DNA from 2 places in the Brevundimonas sp. CEF1 genome. Region 1 is predicted to be linked to the other one. Evidence: predicted binding sites of a transcription regulator. Region 1 holds the regulator's gene; the other holds the start of a gene.
The links. Region 1 encodes LexA, which represses DNA repair genes until DNA is damaged. Its sites were predicted from a motif close to ATGTTCNCNANNTGTTCT; they were not measured.
Positions count from the first base shown of each region.

Region 2: a site for LexA is predicted at 1,807-1,824, ahead of ACR9FL_RS10440 (ATP-dependent helicase). Genes of this name have one in related genera too.

Region 1 covers NZ_CP195593.1:1,878,323-1,888,636, reverse strand. The annotation lists gene gltX (glutamate--tRNA ligase) at 1-1,367, opposite strand, end outside; gene ACR9FL_RS09740 (ComEC/Rec2 family competence protein) at 1,564-3,534, shown strand; gene lexA (transcriptional repressor LexA) at 3,515-4,207, opposite strand; gene ACR9FL_RS09730 (WapI family immunity protein) at 4,335-4,784, shown strand; gene trpC (indole-3-glycerol phosphate synthase TrpC) at 4,831-5,628, opposite strand; gene trpD (anthranilate phosphoribosyltransferase) at 5,625-6,662, opposite strand; gene ACR9FL_RS09715 (anthranilate synthase component II) at 6,667-7,257, opposite strand; gene ACR9FL_RS09710 (hypothetical protein) at 7,367-7,555, shown strand; gene trpE (anthranilate synthase component I) at 7,552-9,108, opposite strand; gene ACR9FL_RS09700 (peptidyl-prolyl cis-trans isomerase) at 9,105-10,314, opposite strand, start outside.
Region 2 covers NZ_CP195593.1:2,002,383-2,012,696, reverse strand. The annotation lists gene ACR9FL_RS10440 (ATP-dependent helicase) at 1-1,772, opposite strand, end outside; gene ACR9FL_RS10435 (hypothetical protein) at 1,921-2,229, shown strand; gene ACR9FL_RS10430 (DUF488 domain-containing protein) at 2,249-2,605, shown strand; gene ACR9FL_RS10425 (SIMPL domain-containing protein) at 2,586-3,308, opposite strand; gene ACR9FL_RS10420 (ribbon-helix-helix domain-containing protein) at 3,295-3,540, opposite strand; gene ACR9FL_RS10415 (YbaY family lipoprotein) at 3,544-3,954, opposite strand; gene ACR9FL_RS10410 (DMT family transporter) at 4,098-5,033, shown strand; gene ACR9FL_RS10405 (DUF4169 family protein) at 5,148-5,330, opposite strand; gene ACR9FL_RS10400 (glutathione S-transferase family protein) at 5,330-5,923, opposite strand; gene ACR9FL_RS10395 (DUF2171 domain-containing protein) at 6,010-6,243, shown strand; gene ACR9FL_RS10390 (YccF domain-containing protein) at 6,342-6,734, shown strand; gene ACR9FL_RS10385 (hypothetical protein) at 6,741-7,055, opposite strand; gene fumC (class II fumarate hydratase) at 7,061-8,452, opposite strand; gene ACR9FL_RS10375 (RusA family crossover junction endodeoxyribonuclease) at 8,556-8,906, shown strand; gene ACR9FL_RS10370 (hypothetical protein) at 8,990-10,314, shown strand, end outside.

The DNA.
Region 1 (10,314 bases):
CGTCCCAGGGCGGCAAGAATTCTCGCAATGTCCGGGGATACCGACCCACCGGTCAGAGCGCCGCGCATGGAAGGTCCAATTTTTCCGAAGCCTACGCCTTCTTCCTCAGCGAACGCCTTAAGCTCGGCCTCAAGGGCGAAAACGTCCCAGCTCTGGAAAAGACGAAGTCGTTCACGGAGTCGTGAAATTCTTTCGCCGCCTTCGCCGGTCAGCAAACCACGGGTTTTCTCGTCCAGAGCGAGCGGGCGGGCCTTCAGCACGAACTCCGTCTGGGCGGCCAGTTCCACGATGGTCTTGGCGCGATCCTTGACGAAAGGCATGGCGCGCAGCAGGCGAGCCTCGTCGTCGGGCTGCAGGGCGCGGCCCTTGGCCAGGTGGGCGTCCAGCGTCAGTTTGGCCAGACGGTCATCCTCGGCCAGGCGAATCCAGTGGGCGTTGACGTGGGCCAGCTTGTCGAAGTCGAGGCGGGCCGGCGCCTTGCCGATGCCGGGCAGGTCGAACCATTCGATGGCCTGCTCGTCGCTGAACAGTTCGTGGTCGCCGTGGGCCCAGCCCAGACGCGCCAGATAGTTGCGCATGGCCTCGGGCAGATAGCCCATCTCGGCGTATTCATGCACGGCCTGGGCGCCGTGACGCTTGCTGAGCTTGGCGCCGTCGGGGCCGTGGATCAGCGGGATATGGGCGAAGGTCGGCCGGGCCCAGCCCAGGGCGTCATAGATCAGGCTCTGGCGGGCGGCGTTGTTCAGGTGATCGTCGCCACGAATGACGTGGGTCACGCCCATGTCGTGATCGTCCACCACCACAGCCAGGTTGTAGGTCGGGGCGCCGTCCGAGCGGACGATGACCAGGTCGTCCAGCGACGAGGATTCCCAGCGCACGCTGCCCTGCACCGCGTCATCGACCGTCACCGCCTGATCCAGCGGGCGACGAAAACGGATGGTGGAGGGCTTGGCCAGGTCATCGACGGTCGGCTCGCGGTCGCGCCAGGGCGAGACGAAGTCGCGGCCCTCGGCCTTGGCCTGATCACGCAGGGCGTTGGTTTCGTCGGCGCTCAGGAAGTCGCGATAGGCATGCCCGGAGGCCAGCAGCTGTTCGGCGACCTCGCGATGGCGGTCGGCGCGGGCGAACTGGAAGACCGGCTCCTCGTCGCCGAACAGCTCCAGCCAGGACAGGCCGTCGAAGATGGCTTTTACGGCATCATCGGTCGAACGCTCGCGGTCCGTGTCCTCGACGCGGATCAGGAACTTCCCGCCCCGGCTCTTGGCGTAGAGCCAGTTGAATAACGCGGTTCTCGCCCCGCCGATATGCAGGTAGCCTGTGGGCGAGGGGGCGAAGCGGGTGACGACAGTCGAGGAGGGGGAGGTCATTCAGGAGGGGTCCGTTGCGGAGGCCCTTATACGCCCGCGCGCGCCAAAGCGAAGCCTTGCCTTAAGGCTTCTTGATGGAGTGCGCGATGAAGTTGCGGATCAGACGGATCGTTGGCGCCTTTGGGCGCCGGTCTTCTTTGGCGGCGGATGCGCGATCTATTTCGCCTTGAGGGCCGAGCCAGTTGGTTGGCCGCTGATGCTGGCAGCGGTGCTGACAGGCGGGGCCTGGCTGGCGGGACGACGGTTCGGTTTGGCGCGGCGCTGGACCTTGTTGCTGCTCATGCTGGCCTGTCTGTGCGGCGGGGCGGCGGTGGCCAAGCTGCGGACCGAGGCGGTCGGCGGGCCGATCGCGCCGGCTCTGGCCGAGCCGACCGTGGTCGAGGCCTGGGTCATGGATGTCGACAGTTCTGGCGAGCGCGGCGCGCGAATCGTCGTGGCGCCGGTACGGATCAGGGGGCTGGCGCCTGAGGCGACGCCGGTGCGGCTGCGGGCCACGGTGCGGGGCGAACCGCCGGCGCCGGGGACGGCGGTGCGGCTCTACGGCATTCTGAATCCGCCGCCGGCGCCGGCCAGTCCGGGGGCCTATGACTTTGGCCGCAACGCCTATTTTCAGGGGATGGGCGGGACGTTGTTTGCTCTGGGCCAGACGCGACCCACGGTCCTGCCCGAGCCGCCGTGGCGGGTGCGGCTGGCGATGAAGATCAATGCGGCCCGCTATGCTCTGGCGCAGAGGATCGTGGCGCGGCTGGGCGAGCGGACGGGCGGAATCGCCGCCGCCATGACCACGGGACATGAGACCTGGATCGGGCGCGAGGATCTGGACGCCATGCGCGATTCCGGGCTGGCGCACATCCTGTCGATCTCGGGCCTGCATATGGCCATCGTCGGGGGCTTTGTCTTCTTCGGGGTTCGGCTGGGCGTGGCGGCCTGGCCGTGGCTGGCGCTGCGGGTGTCGGGCAAGAAGGTGGCGGCGGTCGCGGGGCTCATCGCCGTGGGGACCTATCTGGTGGTGTCGGGGGCGCCGCCGCCGGCTGAGCGTGCGGCGATTACGGCCTCCATCGCCTTTGTCGCCATCCTGCTGGATCGTCAGGCGGTGACCATGCACGCCCTGGCGGTGGCGGCTTTCGCGGTTCTGTTGCTGCAACCCGAGGCCATCGTCACGCCAGGGTTCCAGATGTCGTTCGCGGCGACAGCGGCTCTGGTGGCTCTGGCCGAGGTCTGGCCCCGTCGGATCAAGGAGATTTCCGCGCCCTGGCCCATCGTGGCGGCGCAGAGGCTGGGCAGTTGGCTGCTGGTGGCCTGCACCGCCAGTCTGGTCGCGGGCATGGCGACGGGACCCTTCGCCATGCAGCATTTCAACCGGACCGCCGTCTATGGCCTGATAGCCAATCTGGCCACTTCGCCGATCGCAGACTTCATGTTGATGCCGGCGCTGGCCCTGGGCGCGGCGCTGGAGCCGCTGGGGTTGGGCGCGCCCTTTCTGTGGCTGGCGGGCAAGGGCGTCGACCTGATGCTGGCCATCGGCCACTGGACGGCGGGGTTGCCGGGGGCGGTGCGGACCATCGCCAGCGCGCCGGCGGCGGCCCTGCCGGTCGCCTTCCTGGGCATCCTGTTCATCTGCCTGTGGCGCGGGCGGTTGCGCTGGCTGGGCCTGCCGCTGGCGGCGGCGGTGCTGATCTGGCCACGTCCGGCGGCGCCCGACCTGTGGATCGGCGACGGCGGGACCAATGCGGCCTGGCGACAGGATGAGGCGGCGGTCGTGGTGCGGCCCGGCGTGCGTCAGTTCGCAGCGGACCTGTGGTCGCGGCGGCGCGGGCTGGAGCTGACGCCGAGGCCGGAGGAGGGCTGGACCTGCAAGCGGTCCTTCTGCGCGCCGGAAGCGGCTGGGCCGGTCGCCCTGTGGTGGGGCAAGAAGGCCCCGTCGGTAGAGCAGTTGGATGTGATGTGCCGGTCGGCGTCGGTCGTCAGCAGCCGGGCCGAGCTGGCGTCCTTGCCGTCATCATGCGCGAACCGGCTCGTGCTGGACGGCGTGGACTATGGGCGCGGCGGCTCGGTCGAACTGTGGCGGGTGGGTGCGAGCTGGAAGGCGGTGTGGGCGGCCGACGTGAGGGGGCAGAGGCCCTGGACGCGTCAGGCTGATCCCGATTTCAGTGATAGCGGCGGATGAGACCGACCAGCTTGCCCTGAACCGCGACCTGATCCGAGCCGTAGATCTTGGTTTCGTAGTTGCGGTTGGCGGGTTCCAGCGCGATGGAGGCGCCCTTTTTACGCAGGCGCTTCAGCGTCGCCTGTTCGCCCTCGACCAGGGCCACCACGATCTCGCCGGACGAGGCGTCGGCGGTCGATTTGATGATGACCATGTCGCCATTTAGGATGCCGGCCTCGATCATCGAGTCGCCCTCGATTTCGAGCAGATAGTGTTCGCCCGCGCCGAGCATGGCCTCCGGCACCGGGTAGCGGGCGGTTTCGTGCTCGATGGCGTCGATGGGGGTGCCGGCTGCGATCTTGCCCATCAGGGCCAGTTCGCGGCTGTCGTTGGCCGGTTCAACCGTCTTGGGACGACCGCCGCCCTCGATCACGCCGGGCTTGAAGCCCGCATGGCCGCGCGGCGCGCCGGCCGTGGCCTGTTCCGGCAGCTTGGTCACTTCTAGCGCGCGGGCGCGGTGGGCCAGGCGGCGGATGAAGCCGCGCTCCTCCAGCGCCGTGATCAGACGGTGGATGCCCGACTTGGACGCCAGATCCAGCGCCTCCTTCATCTCGTCGAAGGAGGGCGAGACGCCCGTTTCCTGAATCCGTTCGTGAATGAACATCAGGAGTTCGTGCTGCTTCTTGGTGAGCATGGGCGCAAGGCTTCCAGAACAAGGCGTGAACCGTTGTCGATGTTCTGTAAGTGTTCTTGCTGAATGTCAACTCGGCCGGTCGAAGGCGGACGTTTGCCGATACGGCCCCGCGCGCTAGGCTCTCAACATGACCGAAGCTTTCGCTGATGATGACGAACCGGACCTGAAGCTGGGCGGGCTTTCCCTTTGGGCTGAATCCCGCGAGCGACCCAATGATGATGACTATTGGGACGGCAACTGGCTCATTATTCGCGCGAGGGTCGAAGCTCCCGGCTCGTCAGTGGAGTTCAGAGGGCCTTGGCTGCGCACCGACGAAATTGCTTCTTTCCTCGCCGAAGTTGAAGCCATGTCGAAGGATTTGCGGGGGAAGGCGGCACTGGCCCCCATCGAACCGGCTATCAAAGCAACGCTTGAGATGGGCTCGTTGGGGCAAATCGCGGTCTATGTCGAAGCCACACCCGATCATATTGAGCAGCGGCACTCATTCCACTTCGGGTTCGACCAATCCTACCTTCCTGAGATCATTCGCAGTTGCCGCAAAATTCTCCTGAGATTTCCCATCAAAGGCTCACGCTAAGGGCGCGATTGCGGACATTTCCTGCTGAGCCGATCCCCGATCGGGACTAGCTCAACGACAGCAGGGCCTTGGTCGCGGCTTCCACATTGTCCTGACGCATCAGGCTTTCACCGACGAGGATGGCCTGGGCGTGGGCGTGGGCGACGCGCTGGACGTCGTCGGGGGTGAAGATGCCGCTTTCGGCCACCAGCAGGGCTTTGACCGGGCTGAGCATGGACAGGCGCTCGGTGGCGTCGAGGTCGACCTCGAAGGTGCGAAGGCTGCGGTTGTTGATGCCGACCAGATCGCCGCCCAGCTTGCAGGCGCGGGCCATTTCGGCCTCGTCGTGGGTCTCGATCAGGGCGTCCATGCCGAAACGCTCGGCCTCGGCCAGCAGGTCGGCGGCCAGGGCGTCGTCGATCATGGCCAGGATGATGAGGATGCAGTCGGCGCCCAGGGCGCGGCTCTCGGCCACCTGCCAGGGATCGACCAGGAAGTCCTTGCGCAGGCAGGGCAGGGCGACCGCGTCGCGCGCGGCGGCCAGGAAGGCGTCGTCGCCCTGGAAGCTGGGGCCGTCGGTCAGGATCGACAGGCAGGAGGCGCCGCCGCGCTCATAGGCTTTGGCCAGGGCGGGCGGGTCGAAGTCGGCGCGGATCAGGCCCTTGGACGGGCTGGCCTTCTTGATCTCGGCGATCAGGGCCGGGCGGCCGGTGTCCTCGGCCCTGCGTTCCAGAGCGGCGCGGAAGCCGCGCGGGGCTGAGGCTTCACGGGCGAGGGCCTCGATGGCGTCTTGAGAGGTCGCAAGCTTGCGGGCGGCCACGTCGTCGCGCTTGTAGGCGGCGATCTTCGCCAGAACGTCGGTCATGCGGCCTCGTCAGGTTCGATAGGGGTGTTGGTGACGCGTACCAGGGTTTCCAGCGCTCGGGCGGCCCGACCGTCGTCGATGACGGCGGCGGCCAGGTCTGCGCCTTCACGCAGGTCAGCGGCGCGGTCGGCCACGATCAGGGCGGCGGCGGCGTTCAGAACGACGATGTCGCGATAGGGACCGGGCTCGCCGGCCAGCAGGGCCATCAGAGCTGCCGCGTTATACTCGGCGTCGCCGCCGCGCAGGTCGTCCAGCGTCGCCATAGGCAGGCCGGCGTCGGCGGGGGTGACGGTGAAGCGGCGGACGGCGCCGTCCTTCCACTCGGCCACCTCGGTCGAGCCCGTGGTGGTCAGTTCGTCCAGACCCTGACCGTGGACGGTCCAGGCGCGGCGGGCGCCGAGACGGCCTAGAACCTCGGCCAGGGGCTCCAGCAGGGCGGGATCATAGACGCCCATGACCTGACGGTTCGCATGGGCCGGATTACAAAGCGGCCCCAGAAGGTTGAAAACCGTGCGGAAACCGATCTCGGCGCGCACCGGACCGACGTGGCGCATGGCCCCGTGATAGGTGGGGGCGAACAGGAAGGCGATGCCGGCCTGATCCAGGGCGCGGGCCTGTTGCGGGATGGTGGCGTCGAGGTTGACGCCCAGCGCTGCCAGAACGTCGGAGGAGCCGGACTTGGAGCTGATGGCGCGGTTGCCGTGCTTGGCGACCTTGAGCCCGGCGCCCGCCAGAACGAAGGCGGCGGCGGTCGAGACGTTATAGGTGTGCTGGCCGTCGCCGCCGGTGCCGCAGGTGTCGATCACCTCGTCGAACGGATGATCCAGCGACAGGGCGGCGTCGCGCATGGCCGAGGCGAAGGCGACAATCTCGTCCACCGTCTCGCCGCGGATACGCAGGGCGGTGACGGCGGCGGCGACCTGGGACGGGGTCGGCTCGCCGCGCAGGCAGGCGGAGAAGAAGGCGTGGGCTTCGTCCTGCGTCAGGACGCGCCCGTCCACCAGCTTGCCCAGCAGAGGCTTGAAACCGTCCATGGCGTCAGACCATCGCCAGTCGTTTGACGCCCGCCAAATCGAGGAAGTTGGCGATCATGTCGTGGCCGTGCTCGGTGGCGATGGATTCCGGGTGGAACTGCACGCCATGGATCGGCCGGGTGCGGTGGGCCAGACCCATGATCTCGCCATCGGCCGTCCAGGCGGTGACTTCCAGCTCATCCGGCAGGGTTTCGCGACGCACGGCCAGGGAGTGGTAGCGGGTGGCGGTGAAGGGCGAGGGCAGGCCCTTGAACAGGCTGCGGCCCTCATGCTCGATCGGCGAGGTCTTGCCATGCATCAGGGTCTTGGCGCGGATGACGTCGCCGCCGAAGGCCTGACCAATGGCCTGATGGCCCAGGCAGACGCCGAAGATCGGCATGTCCAACGGCGCGGTCGTGATCAGGGGCAGGCAGATGCCGGCCTGATCGGGATCGCACGGACCGGGCGACAGCAGCACGGCCTCGGGCTTCAGCGCCCAGGCTTCTTCGACCGTCAGGTCGTCGTTGCGGACGACATGCGTCTGGGCGCCCAACTCCGCGAGGTAGTGGACGAGGTTGTAGGTAAAGCTGTCGTAGTTATCGACGACGAGGATCATGGCAGGTTTCTTAGGACGGGAGGGAGGGCGCGCCAAGCGAAGGCGGACTGAAAGCGGACGTTAAGCTGTCCGCGCGATAAAGGAGCATCGCCATCGGAAGAAATCCGTCTTGACCCGCTTAGAAGCCATCCGCGACGCCCAGGCCCTGCTCAATGAGCCGGCCACAGAGCAACCCAAGCCGCTGCGCCTGCTGGCGGCGGCCGCCTTCGCCGCCACAGCGGCGGTGATGCTGGCGGGGACCATGGTCGTGGGCCCCGGCGTGTCGTTCGACCAGGGTTCCACGGTTTCCAATCCTTAGATCTTGCCGTCGGCGCCCAGGTTCGCGGCGCCTTGGCCGCGAGTGGTCGCGGTGAATCGCCACGCGTCCTCGGCCGCCTTCATCGGAGCGCGGGCCTTGGCCAGGGTTTCGGCATATTCGGCGGCAGGGTCGCTGTCGGCGACGACGCCGGCGCCGGCCTGAACGAAGATCTTGTCTTTAGCGAACATGGCTGTGCGCAGGACGATGCAGATGTCCGCCTCGCCATTGGCCGAGATATAGCCCACGCCGCCGCCGTAGCCGACGCCGCGCTTCTCGGTCTCCAGTTCGTCGATGATCTCCATGGCGCGGAACTTGGGCGCGCCCGACAGGGTGCCGGCGGGCAGGGCGGCCAGAAGCGTGTCCACAGCGTCCAGTTTGGGATCAGCGGCGCCGTGCACGTTCGAGACGATGTGCATGACCTGGCTGTAGCGTTCGACGACGAAGCTTTCCGTCACCTCGACCGTACCGGGCGATGAAACGCGGCCCACGTCGTTGCGCCCCAGATCGAGCAGCATCAGGTGTTCGGCGCGTTCCTTGGGATCGGCCAGGAGTTCGGCTTCCAGCGCCTTGTCCTGTTCGGGCGTGGCGCCGCGCGGACGGGTGCCGGCCAGGGGGCGGATGGTGACGCGGCCGTCCTTCAGCCGGACCAGGATTTCCGGGCTGGAGCCGGCCAGCTGGAAATCAACGTAGTCGAGGAAGAAGAGATAGGGCGACGGATTGCCGCGACGGAGCGACCGATAGAAGGCGAAGGGGTCCTGGCTCCACGGCGCCGAGAAGCGGTGCGCCAGCACGACCTGGAAGATGTCGCCGGCGGTGATGTAGTCCTTGGCCTTGGCGACCATGGCGTCGAAACCGGCGGCGTCGACGGGCGAGCGGAAGTCGGGGGAGGGAACCGGCTCGGCTTCACGCTGGATCGGCAGGGGGCTGCGCAGGCGGTCCTCGAAGTCATCGAGGCGGGCGATGGCGGCGCTGAAGGCCGTGTCCGCGTCGGCGCCGCTGTCGGGATAGGCGGCGGCGATCAGGACGATCTCGTGCTTCACCGAGTCGAAGATGGCCACCAGCGACGGGCGGGCCATGACGGCGTCGGGCAGGTTCAGCGGATCGGGATTGGCCGGCCCCAGCGGCTCCAGAAGGCGCACCATGTCGTAGCCGAAGACGCCGAACAGGCCGGCGGCCATGGGCGGCAGGTCGTCGGGCAGATCGAAACGGGTGGCAGCGATCAGGGCGCGCAGGGACTCCAGCGCGGGCCGGTCTTCGGCCGTGAAGCGGTCGGCCAGAACCGCCTCGCCGCGCGCCATCTCGGCTTTGCCGTCACGGCAGCGCCAGACGACGTCGGGGGCCAGGGTGACGATCGAGTAGCGGCCGTTGACCGCGCCGCCTTCGACCGACTCCAGCAGGCTGGCGTAGGGCCGACCGTGCCCGACCTTGAGGAAGGCCGAGACGGGCGTCTCCAGGTCGTCGATCAAGCGGCGAACGACGACCTGGGGGCGGCCTGAGGTCAGGCCAGAGACAAACGCCGTGCGTTCAGCTTCCTGTCCAACGCCTGCGCTCATTTCTTGGCGGGCGCAGGGGCGGCCGGAGCCGCGGGAGCGGCGGCCGGGGCTTCGATGCCCAGGGCGGTGATGGCGGCGGCAGGGTCGTTCTTGGCTTTCACGCGGGCGGCGGCGGCGTTGAAGCTTTGCTCGACCATGGCGTTGGCCATCGCCTGGGTCAGGCGTGGACGAACCTGTTCAACCAGCGGGGCGGCCAGAGCGGGGACGGCGCCGTGGATGGCGTCGACATGGCCCACCACGAAGCTGTTGGCCGACTGGGCGCCGGTAAAGACCTGACCCTTGCCCTGGCCGAACAGACCGCGAAGGACGCCTTCGCCTAGTTCGGTCTGGCTGGCCTGGCTCTGCTGAACGCCGGCGCGGGTCGACAGTTGAGCGCCGGCCGAGGCGGCCACCTTGGCGATGTCCTCGCCGGCGCGAATGCGACCGGCCAACTCTTCCGCCTTGGCCGACAGACGGCGGGCGTTTTCACGCAGGGTCCATTGCTGAGCCAAGGGCGCTCGGACTTCAGCCAGGGTGGGCAGGGAGGCCGGACGAATGTCATCGACGCGGACCGCGAAATACTGGCCTTCACCGGCGTCGATGATGTCGCTCTCGCCGCCCTTGGAGAGGGCGTAGGCCGACTCGAAGATCTGACGCGGAGCGTTCAGCGGCTGACCATCGGGCAGACGACCATCGGCGGTGAAGGGCGGCAGTTGCACCAGACGGGCGCCGACAGCCTGAGCGGCGTCGGCCATGTTCTTGCCTTCCTGACGCGCCTTTTCGTACTGCTCGACCTTGGCGTAGGTCGCGCCCTTCACGTCTTCGGCGCGCAGTTCGTCGATCAGGGCGCTGCGGACGCTTTCCAGGGTGGCGGGGGCGCCGGCGGTGACGCTGGCCACCTTGGCGACCGTAAAGCCGACGCGGCTCTGGATCGGGTTGGAGACCTGGTTGGCGGACAGGCCGAAGACGGCGGCGCCGACGGCCGGGTCGCCCAGGGCGCTTTGCGGCGTGTCGTTATAGGTTGCGGCCTCGATCTTGTTGGCGGCGGCGACTTCGGCAGGGGTTTTGCCGGCGCGCAGCTCGGCGGCGATGCGGTCCGCGGCGTCCTTGGTCGGAACCGTCAGCGTCACGAAAGTGCGCTTCTCGGGATTGGTCAGGGCGGCTTTGCGGAACTCGAAACGTTCGCGAATGCGCTCCTCGGTGATCGGTGCTGCCTGGCTGTTCGGG
Region 2 (10,314 bases), 120 kb from region 1:
ACGCCTTCCTCCCAGCCGGGCAGGAAGACCAGGGGAAACTCCAGCCCCTTGGCGCCGTGCAGGGTCATGATCTGCACCGCGCCGCTCTCGGACTCAGGCGCGGCCCGGTCGAGGTCCATGACCAGAGAGACGTGCTCCAGATAGCCTTGCAGGGTCTCGAACGCCTGCATGGCCTGGGTCAGTTCCTTGAGGTTGTCCAGGCGCGTCTGGCCGCTGGTGCGGTCGGCTTTCTGCATCTCGGTATAGCCGCTCTCGTCCAGCAGGGTCTCGGTCACCTGCCAGTGGGGCGTGCCCATGCTCGCCAGATCGCGCCAGCGGTCGAGGTCACGCACGAAGTTGGCCAGCGGCGTGCGGGTGCGGGCCTGAAGCTCGTCCGTGGTGATCAGGTGGCGGACGGCCTGCATGGCCGAGACGCCGTTCTCGCGCGCGATGTGCAGGATCTTCTGGACCGAGGTGTCGCCGATGCCGCGCTTGGGCGTGTTGACGATGCGCTCGAAGGCCAGGTCGTCGTCCTCGGACTGGATCAGGCGCAGATAGGCGTGGGCGTCGCGGATTTCGGCGCGCTCGAAGAAGCGGGGACCGCCGATGACCTGATAGGGGACGGCCAGCATGACGAAGCGTTCTTCAAACGCCCGCATCTGGAAGGAGGCGCGGACCAGGACGGCCATGTCCTTGTACTTCATGCCCTGTTTGCGGGCGGTCTCGATCTCGTCGGCGATCAGGCGGGCCTCGGCCTCGCCGTCCCAGACGCCGCGCACGCGCACCTTGTCGCCGCTGTCGTCCTCGGTCCACAGGGTCTTGCCCAGACGGTCCTGATTGGTCGCGATCAGGGCCGAGGCGGCCCCCAGAATGTGTTTGGTCGAGCGGTAGTTGCGCTCCAGCTTGACGATCTTGGCGCCGGGGAAGTCCCGCTCGAAACGCAGGATGTTGTCCACCTCGGCCCCGCGCCAGCCGTAGATCGACTGATCGTCGTCGCCGACGCAGCAGACATTGCCGGTCGAGGAGGTCAGCAGACGCAGCCACAGGTACTGGGCGACGTTGGTGTCCTGATACTCGTCCACCAGGATATAGCGGAAGCGGCGGCGGTATTCCTCAGCCAGATCAGCGTGCTGCGACAGGATAGTCAGGTTGTACAGCAGCAGGTCGCCGAAGTCGCAAGCGTTCAGCGTGGCCAGCCGCTTCTGATAGGCGGCGTAGAGGGCGTGACCCTTGCCGTTGGCGAAGTCCTCGCCCGGCGGCAGCTTTTCGGGCGTCCAGCCGCGGTTCTTCCAATGGTCAATCAGGTGGGCCAACGACTTGGGCGTGTGCTTCTTGGTGTCGATATTGGCCGCTTCGAGCAGCTGCTTCAGCAGCCGTTCCTGATCGTCGGTGTCCAGGATGGTGAAGCTGGACTTCAGCCCGACCAGTTCTGAATGGCGGCGCAGGATCTGGGCCGCGACCGAGTGGAAGGTGCCGAGCCAGCGCAGGCCCTCGGCCGAGGGGCCGATCAGATGGGTGATGCGCTCGCGCATCTCGCGCGCGGCCTTGTTGGTGAAGGTGACGACCAGCAGTTCCCACGGCTTGGCCCGGCCCGTCGCCAGGATGTGGGCGAGACGGGTGGTCAGGACGCGGGTCTTGCCCGTGCCGGCGCCGGCCAGGACCAGGACCGGCCCCTCGGTCGTCTCGACCGCCAGCCTCTGTTCGGGGTTCAGGCCGGACAGATAGTCAGCCGCGCCTTGCGGCGAGTGGCCGCGCGCGAGGTCGGAAATACGGGGGGAAGGCAGGTCGGTCACGGGATAAGCGGCTCACGCAAGGCGGATTCGGAGGAGAACATAAGCAGCACAGAGGCCAAAGTCAGGCCCCGTTGGAAAATGGCCGAAGGGAACCGCCAAGCCTGACCCCCGTTTTCTGAGCCTGATTAAAGCGACGAGGAGCCTGCGCATGACGGACCCCAATATCCCGCCGCCCGAACGTGTCGTGCATCAGACGACGATCAACACCGGCGCCGAGCGCAAGGGCGGCGGCGGACTGCTGGCCTTTATTCTTGGCGGTCTGGTGGTGGCCGTCGCCGTGATCGGCTGGTTCCTTTACTCGGGCGGTCGCCCTCCCGCCGCGCCCGAGGCGCCGGAGGTCAATCTGGACATCAACGTGCCTGCGCCCAAGTTGCCGGAGACGCCGCGCTTGCCGGACGTGCCGCGTCCGGCGGAGCCGCCGACCGTGACGACGCCGAGCACGGAACCTCAGGGCTGACGCCGTGGCAGAGGGTCCGGTGATCCTGAAACGCGCCTATGAAGCCGCCTCGCCTGGCGATGGCCAGCGCGTGCTGGTCGATCGCCTATGGCCGCGCGGCGTCAGCAAGGAGAAGGCGGCGATCGACCTGTGGCTGAAGGAGATCGCGCCCAGCACCGACCTACGCCAATGGTTCGGTCATGATCCGGCGCGGTGGGACGAGTTCCAGAGCCGCTATCGCGCCGAACTGGACGCCAATGGCGAGGCCGTCCAGCAATTGAAGGACGTGATCCGCGCAGGGAGGACCACGCTGGTCTATGGCGCGAGGGACGAGGTCCACAACGACGCCGTGGTGTTGGCGGCCTATCTGGCAGGGCCTATTTCAGCCGGTAGCTGATGGTGGTCACCACCCGGACCTTCTTGTTCAGCGAGGTGGCTTCGTCGCCGAAGCCGTCGCGGGGCAGGATTTCGAACGAGCCCTGGCCGGCGGACTTGATGGGGCCGAGCGGCGCGCCGGAGTCCTTGGCGAACTGGACGGCGCCGGTGCGGGCGGCGGCAGTGGCCTCGGCGATCATGGCGGGGCGCACGTCGTTCAGCTTGGTGAAGATGTAGGACGGCCCCTGGAAGTCCTGCAGCACTACGCCCTGACGCACCAGATCATTGAGGTTGCGGGTGGTGGTCTGAACCCGGTCCACGTCATTGGTCCGCACGATCACCGTCTGGGTTAGGATAAACCGAGGCCCGCCGGTCTGGCTGGCGTATTCGCGCGAGCGGGTGTCGGCGACGCCGAGCTGGCCCAGATCGACCGAGGTGTCGGGATAGCCCTGGGCCTTGAGGAATTGGCGCACGATGGCCAGGTTGCCGTCGATGCGGGCCTGGACCTCGGACAGGACCTCGCCTGAGGCGGTGAAGCGGATCGGCAGGACGGCCAGATCGGCCTTCACGTCCTTTTCCGCCAGCCCGCGCACCGTGACGGAGCGGTCGCCGGCGCGGGCGTTGACCACGCCCTGACCGATCAGGGCGCCGCCGCCGATCAGGCCGACGGCCAGCAGACCGCCGATGACGGCGGCGGGGATCAGGCGGTTGTCAGAGGTCATCATCGTCTTCTCCGGCGAAGCTGCGGTCGCCACTGGCCCATTGTAGCGCCAGGACGCGGCAGGCCGAGGCGAGGGGGCGACGGCCGCGCCAGGCGTCGATACGGATCAACAGGGCGGCGCGGCCGAGGTTCAGTTCAGCCCCGATGGCGTCCAGCACGGCCCAGAACTCCGGCTCCAGCGCCACCGAGGTGGCGTGGCCGGACAGGAGGACGGAACGCTTGGCGAGGCTGCTCACGGTCTAGCGGACGCCGACCATCATGATGTCGACCTTGTTGCCCGCGCCATTGGTCAGGATCGAGTGGCGGGTGTCGGTGGTGAAGCGCAGGGCGCCGGCCGGGTCGCGGATCTCGGCGCGAACGGCATAGGTATGGCGCGGGTCGATCTGGCTGTTCGGCACCGACAGGGTGACGGCGTAGGGCGGGCCGCGGCCTTCCAGCGTTTGGCTGGTTTCAGCCAGGACGCGGGCGGGGGCGTCCATCAGGCTGACGTCCTCGACCTTGACCGTCAGCACGTGGCCGGGCGGCAGCATGATGCGCTCGCGATAGGCGGCGGTGACCTCGACCGAGGTGCTGTCGGCCTCGGGGCCAGCCACGCTGGAGCAGGCGGCGACCACCAGGGCGAGCGGGGCGATCAGCGGAAGAAAGCGCATGATGAGAGATCCAGTGAGGGGGATAGCTTAGCAGAACGCGCGAGCGTCACATAAGGCTGCAAGACAGGTGGCGCGGCGGTCGCGATCCGGTGCTAACGGAGGTTCCGCTTTCGTTTCCGTTGAGTCGCCTTGAGGCCCCGCCCGTGACCGAGCCTGTGACTGAATCCGTGACCAAGCCCCTGATGTCGCCGGCCGCCCTGGCCCTGGGCGGGATCGGCGTCTGCGCCCTGATCTGGGGCACGACCTGGTATGCGATCACCTTCCAGTTGGGCGCGGTCGATCCGGTGGTGTCGGTGGTGATGCGTTTCGCCATTGCGGCGGCGGTGCTGGCCCTGGTGGTCAAGGCGACGGGCGGAAAGCTGGCCATGACGCGGCCGCAGCACCTGATGGCCATGGGGCAGGGGCTGTTCTCCTTCGCCATCAGCTACGCCTTTGTCTATGCCTCGGAGGAGAAGATCGCCTCGGCCGTGGTGGCGGTGATCTTCGCGGCCCTGGCCTTCCTCAACCTGATCCTGTTCCGCGTGGCCTCGAAGCAGAAGGCGGCGCCGGCGGCCTGGCTGGGCGCGGGCATGGGGGTGATCGGGGTGGCCGTCCTGTCAGGCGGCGAGGTCATGGGGGCGGGCCTTGGCCTGCACGCCGTCGAAGGCGTGACCTTCGCCGTGATCGCAGTCGTGGCCTCGGCCTTCGGCAACTGGTTCGCCTGGAAGGGTCAGCAGGCGGGGGCTCAGGTTCTGCCCGGCACGGCCTGGGCCATGGCCTATGGCACGGGCGCGCTGGCCCTCTATGGCTTGACGACGGGCGTATCGTGGTCGGTGGCGTGGAGCCCGGCCTATGTCATCTCGCTGCTGTATCTGTCGCTGTTCGGCTCGGTGATCGCGTTTGGCCTCTATTTCACCATCGCGCGTGCGCGCGGCTATGCCCTTGCTAGCTATATCTCGGCCCTGACGCCGCCCATCGCCATGCTGGTGTCGGTGATGTTCGAGGGGGCGAAGTTCGGCGTGATCGCCCTCGTCGGGCTGGCGCTGGTGCTGGCCGGGCAGTTGTTCCTGATCCGAGCGCCGAAGCGGTCGGCGGCCTAGGCGAAGCGTCATCCCGGAAGCCCCTAGGGCTATCCGGGACCGCATCAAGCGGCGGCGTCTGCGGCGGTCCCGGCTCTCCGCTATGCTACGGCCGGGATGACGGGAGGAAAGGGTCTACTCCGGCTCGTCCAGCTTGTGACCGTCCAGGCGGGCGGCGTCGCGGTCGCGGTCCTTCTGCGCGGACAGGCGTTCGGTCTTGGTGCGGCCGAAGGTCAGGCGGTTGGCGTCGGCTGTGCGTTTGGCCTCGGCCTTGTCGCGGGCCTTCCTCGCCTTGTTCAGGTTGACGACCTCGCCCATCAGACATGACCGTCCGGGCTGTCCTTGGCCCAGGCGCGTTTCAGCGCGGGTCGGGCGCCGATGCGCTGGACATAGGCGTCATAGGGCTCGCCCGGCGGCATGGCGGCCCGGAACCACTGCAGCAGGCTGCCGAACAGGATGTCGAGCGCCGAGAACTCGCCCAGGATGTAGCCGCCGTCCTTGATCGCCGCGCGCCAGCGCTGGTCCAGGGCGGCGTATCCGGCCTTTCTCAGAACGTTCCAGCTGTCGGGCGGACCCGAGGTCAGGACGCTTTCCAGCACATTGTTGTAGAGGCCCAGCCACGACAGGTACTCGGCGCGGCGCGGGTCTTTCGGCCCCGGCGCCATCTTGGTCTCAGGATAGCGGTCGGTCAGGAAGAGGAAGATCAGCACCGACTCGATCAGCACCTGACCGTCGACGCTGACGGCGGGCGCCTGTTTCAGCGGATGAGGATTGGTCGGATCGGCATGACCCTGGCCGCCCTGTCGCTCAATCTCGACGTAGTGGATGTCGTAGTCGGCGCCCAATTCTTCCAGCAGCCACAGCAGGCGGGTGGAGCGGGACTGGGGCGCGTGATGGACGGTCAGCGACATCGTGAACTCCCTGGGCAGGCATTGTGATGGACCCGTTCGCGGCGCGGGCCGTTTCACCATCACCCCAAACAGCAATGGAGAGGGTCATGATAAACGCCTCGATGATCAAGGAACATCTCGAAGTCGTCGGTTCGGACGGCGGCCACGTCGGTCGCGTCGATCACGTCATGGGCGACCAGATCGAACTGGCCAAGTTCGACATGGGGTCAGGTCTGAAACACCACATGATCCCGGTCAGTTGGGTCGATCACATCGATGAACACGTCCACCTGAACATGACCAAGGACGAGGCCAAGGCGCGCTGGATGGAAAAACACTAGCCGCCGCCTTACCGCGAATTCACCCTGGCCCCGCTGTCACCGGCGGGGCTTTTCGCCATATCAGGGGCGTCGCGCAGATCGCGCGCGGGGAGACGACCTTGATCCGACTGTTGCTGAACCTGCTGTGGTTCTTTCTGGGCGGCTTCGCCTCGGGTCTGGCCTGGCTGTTCGGCGGGCTGCTGCTGGCCTTGACGGTGGTGGGCTTGCCGTGGGCCTTCGCCGCGTGGCGGATCGCCAGCTATTCCTTCTGGCCGTTCGGACGCGAGATCGTCTGGCGTGATCCCAATCCGGCCGATCTGGGCGCGGGCTGCCTCGGTCTGGGGCTGAACGTGATCTGGGTGGTGCTGGCGGGCTGGTATATCGCCCTGGCCCATATTCTGATCGCGGTGCCGCAGTTCGTCAGCCTGATCGGCATCCCGTTCGCGTTGAAGAACGTCGAACTGGCCAAGCTGTCGCTGGCCCCGGTGGGGCGGACGATCAGGGACAGGTAGCCGTGGCTACTGAGTGATCCAGACCTCTTTGACCTTGCAGTCGCGGACGCCGACCGTGGCATGGGCGGTGCCGCCGGGCATCACGTCGGGCAGCGGATAGAAGGCGATTATGACGTCCTGATACTGTGCTGAAGCGAGCTTTCCGGGAGGCACGAACCACGGATAGCGTTCCTTGATGGCTGCAGCAGCGATTTGATCATAATCGCAGGTATCTCGCAGCATCGGCCACGGGGCGTGGTCGTCTTGAGGCCGCCACGCCCCAGCGCAACCAGCCAAACCAATGACGGCGACAGTTGCGACAAGGACGCGGCGTCTGCTCATGATCCTCAGCCCGGCGAGATCATCTTCTCGGGGCGGACGTATTCGTCGAACTCGGCGTCGGTCAGGTAGCCGCCGCCGACGGTTTCCTGACGCAGGGTGGTGCCGTTCTTGTGCGCGGTCTTGGCGATCTTGGCGCAGATGTCATAGCCGAGGCGGCCGTTCAGGGCCGTGACCAGCATCAGCGAGTTGTTCAGGCCGCGCTCGATGTTGTCCTCGCGGGCCTCGATGCCGACGACGCAGTTGTCGGTGAAGCTGATGGCCGCGTCGGCGACCAGGCGGACCGACTGCAGGAAGTTGTAGGCCATGACCGGGTTGTAGACGTTCAGCTCGAAGTGGCCCTGCGAGCCGGCGAAGGTCAGGGCGGCGTTGTTGCCGAACACCTGGACGCAGACCTGGGTCAGGGCTTCGCACTGGGTCGGGTTGACCTTGCCCGGCATGATCGAGGAGCCCGGCTCGTTTTCCGGCAGGGCCAGTTCGCCCAGGCCCGAACGCGGGCCGGAGCCGAGGAAGCGGATGTCGTTGGCGATCTTGAACAGGGAGGCGGCGACCGTGTTGATCGCGCCGTGGCTGAAGACCATGGCGTCGTGGGCGGCCAGGGCCTCGAACTTGTTGGGGGCGGTGGTGAAGGCCAGACCGGTGATGGCGGCGATGTTGGCTGCGACCTTCTCGGCGAAGCCGACCGGGGCGTTCAGGCCGGTGCCGACGGCGGTGCCGCCCTGGGCCAGCTCCATCAGCGCGGGCAGGGTCTGCTCGATGCGCTTGATGCCGTTCTCGACCTGCTGGGCGTAGCCGCCGAACTCCTGACCCAGGGTCAGGGGCGTGGCGTCCTGGGTGTGGGTGCGGCCGATCTTGATGATGTGGGCCCAGGCGTCCGACTTGGCCTTCAGGGCGGCGTGCAGGTGCTTCAGCGCCGGCAGCAGGTCCGACACCACCTGCTCGGCGCAGGCGACGTGCATGGCCGTCGGATAGGTGTCGTTCGACGACTGGCTCATGTTGACGTGGTCGTTGGGGTGGACCGGCTTCTTGGAGCCCATCTCGCCGCCCAGCATCTCGATGGCGCGGTTCGAGATCACCTCGTTGGCGTTCATGTTCGACTGGGTGCCCGAACCCGTCTGCCAGACGACCAGGGGGAAGTGGTCGTTCAGCTTGCCTTCGATCACTTCATTGGCGGCGGCGATGATGGCCTCGGCCAGCTTGGGGTCCAGCTTGCCCAGATCGCGGTTGGTCTCGGCGGCGGCGCGCTTGACGACGCCCAGGGCGCGCACGACCGGCAGGGGCATCTTTTCCCAGCCGATCTTGAAGTTGCCGAGCGAACGCTGGGCCTGCGCGCCCCAGTATCGGTCGGCGGCGACCTCGATGGGGCCGAAGGTGTCGGTTTCAATGCGGACGTTGCTCATCGCAGGCTCGTTCTCAGACGTGGCGGGAAGATGCCGGGCGGTGTAGCACGCGGACACGGCGGGGCAAGGCGGCCCGACCATTGGCTAACGGAGCAAGGCGCGCGTGGAAGGCTGGATCGGCACGGGAAAGGTGCGCGGACGCGAGGTCGGCGACACGGTGGAGATCACCATCGACGGCCTGACCACCCAGGCCAAATACTACAAGCCGCTGGCCTATGAGTTCTTCCGCAAGGAATGGAGCGCCCGCCCGGCCTGGGGCGACTATACGGTCGAGATCCTGATGGAGCACGTCGGCGACGCGCCGTGGATGGACCTCGACAATCTGGCCAAGGCCCTGTTGGACGCCATCAAGGGCTATCTGTTCCACGACGACAGCCAGGTGGCGCGCCTGCTGGTGGAACGCAACGAGGGCGAGCGCGAACGGATCACGATCCGGGTGTTTCCGAGAAGGTGAGGGCGGGGCGCTAAACTTACCCAGATTTAACCCCCAGGCCCTGACCCCGAGGTTAGCTTCCCTCCTGCATGTGGGGGATTCAAATGAAGCATATCTTGTTGGCGGCGATGCTCGGCGCTCTCGTGACGGCTGGCGCGGCGCAGGCGCGCGACACGCGGTCGACGGAAGCTGCAATCCACTGGCGCGGCCTGGCTGAAGCCGACGGACGTTTCGCTTTGGCGCTGATCGAGAATAATCATCCGGGCGCCGTCGCTGAGGTGGGGGATGAGGATTTCCAGGCGCAGTTGCGGACCGCACGCCGTCACTTTGACGAGCGGCTGTCGAAGGTCGAGAATTTCGAGGGCTACAGCGCACTGATGGCTGGCATGGCGACGGATTTTCGCGACGGCCATATTTGGTCGCGCCCGTCGATGCAGCCGGGCGCGGTCAACTGGACCGGGCTGGTGCTGGGACGGCGCGGCGGAACCTGGACCGTGGTCGGGCAAGAGGCAGAACCTGGTGATCCAGCACTGAAGGGCGCGCGCCTGGAAAGCTGCGACGGCGAAGCCGCCGAGACATGGGCCGCGACGCGCATTGGTCTGTTCAGGGCCGATGCTACTGTCGAGGCGCAACTGGCCAAGGCCGGAAGCTGGCTTCTGCTGGATTCAGGCAATCCCTTCCTGAAGCGACCGGAAACCTGTGTGTTTCATGGCGCGGACGGGCAGCGCCAGACAGTTGATCTGCGGTGGCGTCGAGAGTCTCTGGAAACCATCGGGCGAGCATTCGGGGCAGCTGAAACAAGGGCGTCTGTCGGTTTGGCCATCGATCAGGTGGGCGACGGGTACTGGATCAGTCTGGGGACCTTGGGGGACGGCGCCGCTGAATTGGCGGCCAGGGTCGAGGCCCAAGCGGATGACCTACGCCGGGCCCCGTGGGTGGTGGTTGACCTTCGGGGCAACGGCGGCGGCAATTCTTCGCTATCGGACCGTATCACCAGGGCGTTGGTGGGGGCGAAGGTGATCGAGGCGAACCGGCGAGCCGTCTCTTGTGGCGGAGCCTTTTATCGAGCCTCGGCGGATAACATCTCCGCCTTGCGGGCCTGGCAAGAACGCATTCGGGTGGATCGGGGTGATGAGGGCGCTGCCGAGTGGGCGTCGATGGTCGCAGAGATGCAGGCGGCGAAAGACGATGGTCGCACCTTCTGGCCGGAGTTGACGCAATGCGCCGAGGCGGCGACGCCTGCGGTTACGCGTGTCGAGCGGTCGGATGGTGGTGTGTCAGGTTCGCTAATGACGGGGCGACTGGTGATCGTGACCGATCGCTATTGCTTCAGTTCGTGCCTGATGGCGGTCGACCTATTCCGTCGGGTCGGCGCCGTTCAGGTAGGTGAGGCGACCGATGTTTCGACACGCTACATGGAGGTGCGAAC